DNA from 3 places in the Paenibacillus sp. YAF4_2 genome. Region 1 is predicted to be linked to each of the others. Evidence: a T-box and tRNA genes for the amino acid it is inferred to sense, from the RefSeq annotation. Region 1 holds a T-box; the other regions hold tRNA genes.

Evidence for each region. The T-box of region 1 lies ahead of thrS (threonine--tRNA ligase). A T-box ahead of a tRNA ligase gene usually reads a tRNA of that ligase, here a tRNA-Thr.
Region 2: it has a tRNA-Thr gene. The T-box ahead of thrS (threonine--tRNA ligase) is inferred to sense a tRNA for this amino acid. The anticodon was not compared.
Region 3: it has a tRNA-Thr gene. The T-box ahead of thrS (threonine--tRNA ligase) is inferred to sense a tRNA for this amino acid. The anticodon was not compared.

Annotation. Positions count from the first base shown of each region.
Region 1 covers NZ_JBFRCT010000003.1:267,472-270,751, forward strand. The annotation lists gene AB4Y93_RS08795 (putative sporulation protein YtxC) at 1-819, shown strand, start outside; T-box leader at 861-1,122, shown strand; gene thrS (threonine--tRNA ligase) at 1,186-3,123, shown strand; gene AB4Y93_RS08805 (3D domain-containing protein) at 3,184-3,280, shown strand, end outside.
Region 2 covers NZ_JBFRCT010000005.1:336,312-339,591, reverse strand. The annotation lists gene AB4Y93_RS14585 (hypothetical protein) at 102-344, shown strand; gene AB4Y93_RS14580 (hypothetical protein) at 754-984, shown strand; gene AB4Y93_RS14575 (hypothetical protein) at 1,102-1,488, shown strand; tRNA gene AB4Y93_RS14570 (tRNA-Thr) at 1,664-1,737, opposite strand; gene AB4Y93_RS14565 (serine/threonine protein kinase) at 1,848-2,657, opposite strand; gene AB4Y93_RS14560 (hypothetical protein) at 2,939-3,139, shown strand; gene AB4Y93_RS14555 (hypothetical protein) at 3,248-3,280, shown strand, end outside.
Region 3 covers NZ_JBFRCT010000009.1:91,675-94,954, reverse strand. The annotation lists gene AB4Y93_RS20640 (methyl-accepting chemotaxis protein) at 1-590, opposite strand, end outside; cyclic di-GMP riboswitch class I at 679-765, opposite strand; gene AB4Y93_RS20635 (YrzA family protein) at 933-1,145, shown strand; tRNA gene AB4Y93_RS20630 (tRNA-Thr) at 1,225-1,300, shown strand; gene AB4Y93_RS20625 (aspartate aminotransferase family protein) at 1,405-2,763, opposite strand; gene AB4Y93_RS20620 (CoA-acylating methylmalonate-semialdehyde dehydrogenase) at 2,796-3,280, opposite strand, start outside.

The sequences.
Region 1 (3,280 bases):
ACGCTGCTATCAGAAAAGGAGATTAGCTGCCAAGCGATCCTGCCTTATTTTCATCTGGCTGACCATAGCCAATCGGTGTACCAAGCTGCTTCCAAGGCACTAGCCGAATTCATCGTAACCGATATGGAGCCGCATATCCTGGCAGCCATCATTCGGAGAAAATACAGGAATAACCACGCTATTGACGCACCTGTTATTGAAAAATATTGCCACGAGCTGCTTCACGGTACAGAATGGGATGGCCTTGGGACGAGATTTCTTGATGCTGACAGGCAGCGCCGCAAAACGAAGGTAGCCGATGAGATTGACCGATACCTGCAGGAGAATTCGGCTTTGAACTTGACCGGATTAACTTCATTTAGGCTGCAGCCTTATCGAACGGAATTAGCTGAAATTGTAGATTATGCTTTGGATGAATACGTGCTTGATAAGCAATACCAGGAGTTTATTTCGCTGCTCAAATATTTTGTAGGCCTGCAGGAGTCGAAGGTGCCTATCGTTCACCTTGTACACAAGGGCAGCCATGATTTTGTCCTGTTCAATGAAAAGTTTCAGCCTTTTGAACCGAAGCCCCACTCGGACAAGTTAGTTGCTGAAATGCTGGAGACCGAAATGAATATTGAAGATATGGTGATCAGCTCGCTCATTGCCGTATCTCCAAAGCATATTATGATTCATACCAGACAGGATGATATGCAGGTTATAAGGACAATCGAGACGATTTTTGATAACCGGGTATCCGTCTGTACACAATGTCCAGCCTGTAGTCCCGTCTTTGAAGGTAATGGATCCGTCCAGCCTGACAGCCGCATCTATTGACGATTAGGGGTCAAGCGGTTATAATAATGCTCATAACTATGCAAACAGCAATGACAAAGACATGTATTGGCTTCAAATGTTGGTCCAGAGAGAGGAAACTCGGCTGTAATTTCCTTCAAGACATTAGCGAATATACCCCTTTGTAGCTGTGCAGTTGAACGTGGTCGATTATCGCGTACCATTACTAAGCTGCACCGGATGTCTCCGTTATCAGATCAATACAAGGATTGCTTATGTTGTAGATTCATCAAGCAGCGATCGAAGTAGGGTGGAACCACGAGTATACAAGCACTCGTCCCTTTGCGGGATGGGTGCTTTTTTGCGTTCATCCCGCGTGCTATGCCAACTTTTTCAGGAGGAAATTCAATGTCTATTAAAGTTACTTTTCCAGACGGCGCCATTAGGGAGTACGAAGCTGGAACAACAATTGAAGAAGTAGCAGGCTCGATTAGCCCGGGACTTCGCAAGAATGCTATCGCTGGTAAAATCAATGGTAAAGTGGTTGATGTGTACGCACCAATTGAGTCTGATTCCGCAATTGAGATCGTTACGATCGAATCTGCTGACGGCCTTGAGGTCTATCGCCACAGTACAGCTCACTTGATGGCGCAAGCGATCAAACGTTTATATGGCAACGCTAATGTGAAGCTGGGCATCGGTCCGGTTATCGAGGACGGCTTCTATTACGATATCGATATGGATCAATCGCTTACTCCAGAAGATCTGATTAAGATCGAGAAGGAAATGCAGCGTATCATTAACGAGAACCTCAACATTCGCCGCCGCGAAGTCAGCCGTGAAGAGGCTCTTGCAATCTTTACAGAGCTGGATGATAACCTGAAGCTTGAACTGATTCGTGATCTGCCTGAGGATTCGGTCATTACCATGTACGACCAAGGCGAGTTCTTCGATCTTTGCCGTGGACCACATTTGCCATCCACTAGCCGTATTAAAGCCTTCAAGCTTCTTAGCGTAGCTGGCGCTTACTGGCGCGGCGATTCGAAGAACAAGATGCTTCAGCGTATTTACGGAACTGCCTTTGCGAAGAAAGCGGAGCTGGATGAGCATCTGCACTTCTTGGAAGAAGCAAAGAAACGCGACCACCGAAAGCTCGGCAAAGAGTTGAAGATGTTCACGTTCTCCCGCGAAGTTGGCCAAGGCTTGCCGCTATGGCTGCCAAACGGCGCTAAGGTTCGCCGTACGCTCGAGCGTTACATCGTTGACCTTGAAGAGCGTCTTGGTTACGAGCATGTCTACACACCGGTTCTGGCTAACGTTGAGCTGTACAAAATCTCCGGTCACTGGGAGCACTACAGCGAGGACATGTTCCCGCCTATGGCACTTGATAACGAGGAACTCGTTCTTCGTCCAATGAACTGCCCGCATCATATGATGGTATATAAGAGCGATATGAGAAGCTACCGCGATTTGCCGGTTCGTATTGCAGAGATGGGCACCATGCACCGTTATGAAATGTCCGGTGCATTGACTGGTCTGCACCGCGTACGTGCGATGACACTGAATGATGCCCATATCTTCTGCCGCCCGGATCAAATCAAGGAAGAGTTCGCACGCGTAGTGAATCTGATCCGCAAGGTCTACGAGGACTTCGGCATTAAAGAATACCGCTTCCGCTTGTCTTACCGGGATCCGCAAGATACAGAGAAGTACTTCCAAAATGACGAAATGTGGGAAATGTCCCAGCGTATGCTTCGTGAAGTAGTAGAAGAGCTTGGCCTGCCGTTCTTTGAAGCAGAAGGTGAAGCGGCATTCTACGGTCCGAAACTTGACGTTCAGATCAAGACAGCGCTTGGTAAGGAAGAGACACTGTCGACTGCACAGCTCGACTTCCTGCTGCCCGACCGCTTTGAACTGGAGTACATCGGTGAAGATGGGAAGAAGCATCGTCCAGTCGTTATCCACCGCGGTATCATTAGTACAATGGAACGGATGACTGCCTTCTTGATCGAGAACTTCGCAGGCGCATTGCCGCTATGGCTGTCCCCGGTGCAGGCTAAAGTTATTCCGGTATCCACTGCGTACGAAGCATATGCACGTGAAGTGGAAGAAAAGCTGAGGGAAGCTGGTATTCGCGTTGAGAGCGATCTGCGCAACGAGAAGCTGGGTTACAAGATTCGTGAAGCACAGCTTGAGAAGGCGCCATATATGCTTGTTGTTGGCGAGAATGAAGCACAGGCAGGTGCTGTGTCGGTACGTAAGCGCGGCGAAGGCGATATCGGTGCTAAGCCGGTAGCTGAACTGATTGAGCTGCTTACTCAAGAGATCGCAACTAAGGCAATCTAATTGTTATGAATAAAGCTTGGACCGTTTGGGAATTATTCTTCTGAGGAGGAAGCTGCCCAAATGGTCACAAGCTTTTTTACTTGCAAAAAAACAATTTCATGCCTAGCTATAGCGGCAATGCTGACAAGTGTGGCACCAAGCCTCGCAGCTGCGCCAG
Region 2 (3,280 bases), on a different contig from region 1:
GTTTCGACTAAGTCAGCCGTCCATACCTCTCTTTCAAATCTGAATAGTATAAAAGCAGACTCTCATATTTTGTTTGAGAGTCATTGAAGGGAGGAAAATATATGAGTTGTGGTTGTGGTGTTGGTTCTAATGGAGGTTTTAATAGAGGATTTGATGGAGCTCCGAGCATTCTATTCCGTCTCTCTCCAGGGGTACGTGTAGATGTTGTATTTGACCATACTGGTCCACGGGGGCTCCAAGCCACTTTCCTTGGACTTGAAAGAAATTCCGCACTGTTCTTGGTCGATAATGAAGTCTTGTTCATTAATCCTCGTAGTATTCAAGCAATCTCGTTGCATCGTTAGTAGATCAGCCTTGTCGTTTGCTAGCAAATATTTTTATGAGAATCATTGAAGGAGGATAAATATATGAGTTGTGGTTGTGGTTTTAATGGTGGGTTTAATAGTGGGTTTGGTGGAGCTCCAAGCATTCTATTCCGTCTCTCTCCAGGGGTACGTGTAGACGTTGTATTTGACCACACTGGTCCACGTGGGATCAATGCTACATTCCTTGGATTTGAAAGAAATTCTGCACTGTTCTTGGTAGATGGTGAAGTCTTGTTCATTAATCCTCGTAGTATTCAAGCAATCTCGTTGCATGCACCTCGAAATTGTTAATCTCGTAAAATCCATTAATTCATTAGTAGATTAGCCTTGTCGTTTGCTAACAAACTCTCATATCTTGTATAAGGTTCATTGAAAGGAGGAAAAAAATATGAGTTGTGGTTCTGGTTCTGTTGGAGGGTTTGGTGGAGCTCCAAGCATTCTATTCCGTCTCTCTCCAGGGGTACGTGTAGACGTTGTATTTGACCACACTGGTCCACGTGGGATCAATGCTACATTCCTTGGATTTGAAGGGAATTCTGCACTGTTCTTGGTCGATAATGAAGTCTTGTTCATTAATCCTCGTAGTATTCAAGCAATCTCGATTCATGCACCTCGTTAAGTCAAATCCATTCTGTAGGTGCCTATTTAAAGGGTACGGAATATAATCCGTACCCTTTTACCATGAGATGCACAGCCCTGCCAAGGCATTACATTTTGGAAAGGAGAGTAACACTAAATGAGTAAAGAAGATGAGTTCGTAGACTTCCGAGACCAATTGAAAAAATTGAAGAATGGGAAAAAAAACAAAAGCAACTGGGATCAAGACGATGTAAACGATGTGATAAAGCGTGTGAAGTCTGAAATGATGCCAGTTATTAAAGCATTTGTTGATACTGATCGTACTTTAGAAATGCAATCGAATAGATCTCGAGCTATTTATATCTCATATGCAAACTCAAGGATATTTGGCCTATGGGTGTCGGCAACCAGTTTAGATCGCATCAACATCGATGCTGTGTTTGATTCGTATTCGACCCGTATATACTCAGGAAGTTTCATCGAAAAAGAGATTAAAACCGCAGTTCAAAATGCACTTTTAGATTGGTATCGCAGAATTATCTGAATGTAAGAGATACATTGATTTGACAACTTAAAAACCTTCCGCAAATTTCGCGAAAGGCCCCGTATTATGGGGCTACGCACATCCGTATACTTGCGCGGAATGCGTAGCCCTACGTATGATCATCCGTAACACTCAACGTCGACAAAACGTTGATTTAACGGACTTTTTCGTAAAATGGTGCTGATGAAGGAATTGAACCCCCGGCCTACGCATTACGAGTGCGTTGCTCTACCCCTGAGCTACATCAGCTAGACAATTTTAGGATACGAACTTCCGGAGTAAATGTCAACTGGATTCCTTCCATATTCAGGAGCGGAGCTCTATCGCGATTCCTTAGCCGAATTCGACATTTTGCCGCTTTATTCGTTATTTCCCGAGGAATAATGATCCAGAATCTGCTCCAATACCCGCCCGCATTCGGTTACCGTCTGCCACCTGCTGTCAAGCAATCCTCTCACGAAGCTCCTGATTTCCGACTTAAGCGTAAGTTCCTCCTCCCAACTCCGTTCCTTCTCGCCCTCCTGCGGCGTATATCCGGCATACATCAGGAACAGGAAGAGATGCCCAAGCCCATATAAATCGCTGGTCCGATCCGGCTGGCGCATGCGAAACTTCACGGCTCCCCAGCTGTCCGCGAAGCCGCTTGGCGGTCCGGCAGCGTCTCGCCCGGCAGGGTTCTCTTCACCAATCCTGCAGGCCAAGCCTAGGTCAATCAGATAAATTCCCTTTGCACTCATCATAACATTCGGGATTCGCACATCCCGATGCACATAACCCGCTTCATGCAGATACTGCAAGGGAGATAACAAAGCCTCTATGATGCGCAAGGCTTCCTGCTGCGTGAACGTTCTTCCTTCAAGCAGAATAGCTTGTTCTGCCGTGACGCCTTCTACATAGGTCATAACAAGCGCCTCTTCCCGGCGGTGAACAACCCTGTCCAACTGCTTCGGCATCTGCGGATGTTCAAGCTTTTGAAGTATATCGCCTTCCCGCTCCAGCAATCTCCGGCCGGTATCGCGCTTGCTTGGTTTTGCCCGCTTCAGAAGAACGGCTTCGCCCCTCCGCAAATCCGTCGAGCGATAGGCCTGACCGTAACTGCCCATCCCCAGAAATTCCTCGATCCGGTATTTCCCGCCCCAGACCATCCCCTGTCTTAGAGGGTAGTCCATCCAATTATTTATCCATTGCTTCCACCAGATAGGAATCCCTCCCTGCCTTCACATACGGGAGCAGATCCGCTTTGGTTCCTCATTCCAAACGCGGAATAAACGAAGATGAACGAAGATGAACGAAACCTGCTTTTTACAAATGCGTATTAATTTATAAGTCTGAGGTGTTTCAAATCAGTGAAATAGACTTAATTAAAGGTACACGCTTACGAAGTACGAATCATCTCATATGGCCTGAATACGGCCATTAGTATGATAATTCATTTTAGGAGGTCATTAACATGATTAGACACTTGTTACAACGACTCCTCGGTTCCGTTACCGGCAAACATTATAATAAACATGGTCAGCAAGGAAACTATGGACAAGGACACTACGGCCGCAGCAGCAGTGACTACAAAAAAGGCAATTATTACCCACCTCAGCAAGGACATGGTCACGGCCATTACAAGAAAAAATACGGCAGCTACAGCAGCAGCTAATTGTTAAGAAACTGTTAGTAAACTAAACAATAACCTTATGACCATTTTATAAGCGGCTAAAACGTTTCTAGTAAACTGGAAAAAAAGACGAGTGGAGGTGTGAATGGTATGATGAAAATCATTACATTCAAAGACCGTTCG
Region 3 (3,280 bases), on a different contig from region 1:
GCATCAACTGTAATGCGCGCATTCACATTCTGATTCGCAAATTCCAGCTCGTTTAAGTAGATATTTACGAGTCTAAGCACAAGTGCTGATTTCATTTCGGCAGTCAAATTTTCGAACTCCGTTACATTAGAGCTCTTCAAATCGTTATACGCGATCTCATAGATGTTACCTTGTCCAACATAATTCTGCTGTTCTTCTTCTGCCGGAAACATTTTGTCCAGCTTCTCGAACGTTTTCTTCAAATGCTCCAGTTGACCAGGCATGTCCGCCAGACGTTCTTTTGGATCCACCACCGCAGCTGCAGTGCTGTCATTGTTGTTCTCAATCGAGTTAATCATCAAGAGCAGCGTCTGAAGCAGCGTATTGGATATCCCCTCATACTCGCGCTGCGCACTAGTTAACGTATTTGTTTCTTTTACAGCATGTGATACCGATAGGTTCTGCGTGTAAATAAATACACCAGCCACTACGTTAAAGAAAGTAATAATACTGGCTAACAGGAGCAATCTGACTCCTATCTTACGTCTGCCACCCAAAACCCGTTTGCTTGATCCCAGCCATTGTAATGCACTTTTAACCCGTTCCTTCATCCTCGTCTCTCCTCGCTGTCACTGAATAAACAAATAAGCTATCCGGCCAAAGACGGGCGGATAGCTGGTTAAGGCACTATGTCCTGCATCCGGCGGTCTGGCAACCATCGCTATATCCAGCATTAGGCCCATAACTTTGCGTCCTTGCCTTTCGACAAGTTTGCCTTTTTCAGTGTAATTACGACTATTTTCGACACAGGCACTAGTTTAGGATAAATCTACCTTTTTGTAAACAAAAAATGGTTCTATTGCCATCCCTCTATTACTATCGGCTCAACTCTTTGAAACCATTAGTAATAACGGTATAATAGATTCACCTTACATTGACAGGAGACGTGCAGAATGGAATTTCGGTTAGATCTGATTGAAGATAAGGTTGAGTTTTTTGAAGCAGGCGATTTGCGTACGCTGGAGCTAAGGATTGACCAGCAAATTGAGAATAATAAAGCACTGCTGCTGCAAGTTCATCAAGTCCAGCATCATGCTGTTTTTAATCCGAATACAGGGAAAATGCAGTACAGTGCAGTCGTTCATTTCAAGGCAAAAAAACGTTAAAAACTTTTTTCAAAAAAGGGGTTGCATAATCGGTACAAGCTGTGGCATAATACGTTTTGTGCCCGATACAAAACAATATGCCGGTGTAGCTCAGTTGGTAGAGCAACTGACTTGTAATCAGTAGGTCGTGGGTTCGACTCCTATCGCCGGCACCATCTTTTTTTTCCAGGACGTAGCTCAGCTTGGTAGAGCACCTGGTGTCCCGACCATAGAGCTAACATTCAGGAAGCTTGATAGCGATCAGGCTTTTTTTGTTTTCCTAAACTTTAAGATTCCCAAAGACTTCCTTTAACGTTTCGATAATAAAGGTGACATCCTCATCGGTAGATGACAACGGCGGACTGATCGTAAGCACATTATTGTAGCCTGCGACGGTATCGCCGTTTTTGCCGATTATTAACCCCTTTGCCTTACACTCTCCAATGATTCGAACGACGCCGGCAAGCGGATATGGCTCCTTCGTTTGCTTATCACTTACGAGCTCAATCCCCATTAAGAATCCAAAGCTTCGGATATCCCCAACAATCGGATGCTCCAGCAGCACCGAAAGTTCCTCCGATAACCGTTCACCCAACGCTGCAGACCGTTCGACCAGCTGCTCCCGTTCCAAAATCTCCAGATTCGCTAGAGCTAGTGCACAGGATGCCGGTGATCCGCCGAAAGTATTCAAATGGCGGAAATGACTGTACATCTCTTTCCCTTTGAATGCTTCATAAATGTCTTTACGCACCGCTGTGGCCGACAAAGGAAGATAGCCGCTGGTTAAGCCTTTCGCCATCGTTACAATATCCGGCTTAATACCGTAATTCATATGACCGAACTTCCGGCCGGAACGTCCAAATCCGCAGATCACCTCATCTATGATGAGGAGCACACCATACTTTGTGCAGATTTCTCGCACTTTCTCTAGATAAATCGGTTCCGGAACGATTACTCCACCACCTGTGATCGCTGGTTCCATAATGACTGCCGCTATGGTCTCCTGACCTTCCCAATTAATGGTCTGTTCGATATCGAGCGCACATTGCAGATTAAACTGTTCAATCGTCATTCCCTCGGGGCGGCGGTAGCTGTCAGGTGGACGAACATGGAGGAAGCCTCCGGCAAGTGGTTCATACATATACTTGCGCTGAGCTTGCCCGGTTGCGGCAAGGGCCCCCATCGAATTGCCATGATACGCCCGGTAGCGGGAGATGAATTTGTAACGGCTTGGAGCACCGGATTGCTCAAAATATTGCCTTGCGATCTTAAACGCCACTTCATTTGCATCGGAGCCGCTGTTGGAGTAGAAGATGATATAATCATCCTCCAGCCATTCATTAAGCTTCTCAGCGAGTCGGATTGCAGGAACATGGCTTTGTGTCAGCGGATAATAGGACAAAGTTTTAAGCTGCTCGTAGGCTGCGCGAGCGAGCTCTTCTCTGCCGTAGCCAACATTCACGCACCATAGTCCCGACATCCCGTCCAAATAGCGGTTTCCCCCGTTATCGGTAATCCATGAGCCTTTCCCTTCCGTAACAACCATGGGAGGTGCCTGTTCATTATAAGGTGACATAGCGTGCCATACATACTGGCGATCCTTGGCGATCAGATCTGCCTCTTCTTGATTAATCGACATGACTCCACTCTCCTTCCTTCAGCCATTTATCATTAATAACGGGCGGTAACCATTTTCTTACGTGTATAAAACTCTACGCCATCCCGGCCATTAGCATGAAGATCCCCATAGAAGGAGTTCTTGTAACCCGAGAATGGGAAAAAGGCCATCGGCGCAGGCACGCCAAGATTGATCCCCAGCATCCCAGCATCGATCTGCTCACGGAATTGGCGAATCGCCTTCGCGCTGTCCGTATACAGGCAGGCGCCATTAGCGAAATCCGACTGATTGCTGATCTCAATCGCCTCTTGCAAAGACGCCGCCCGCACAATCGCAAGTATTGGTGCGAACAGCTCTTCCTTCCAGATCGTCATGCTCGGGTTCACATGATCAAAGATGGTTGGTCCGATAAAATAACCCTCTTCGTCAACTGTATCCAGACGCCCATCACGTATAAGCTGTGCTCCTTCTTTTACCCCCAGCTCAATATAGCCAATCGTCCTATCCTTATTCTCCTGTCTAATCACAGGGCCAAGGA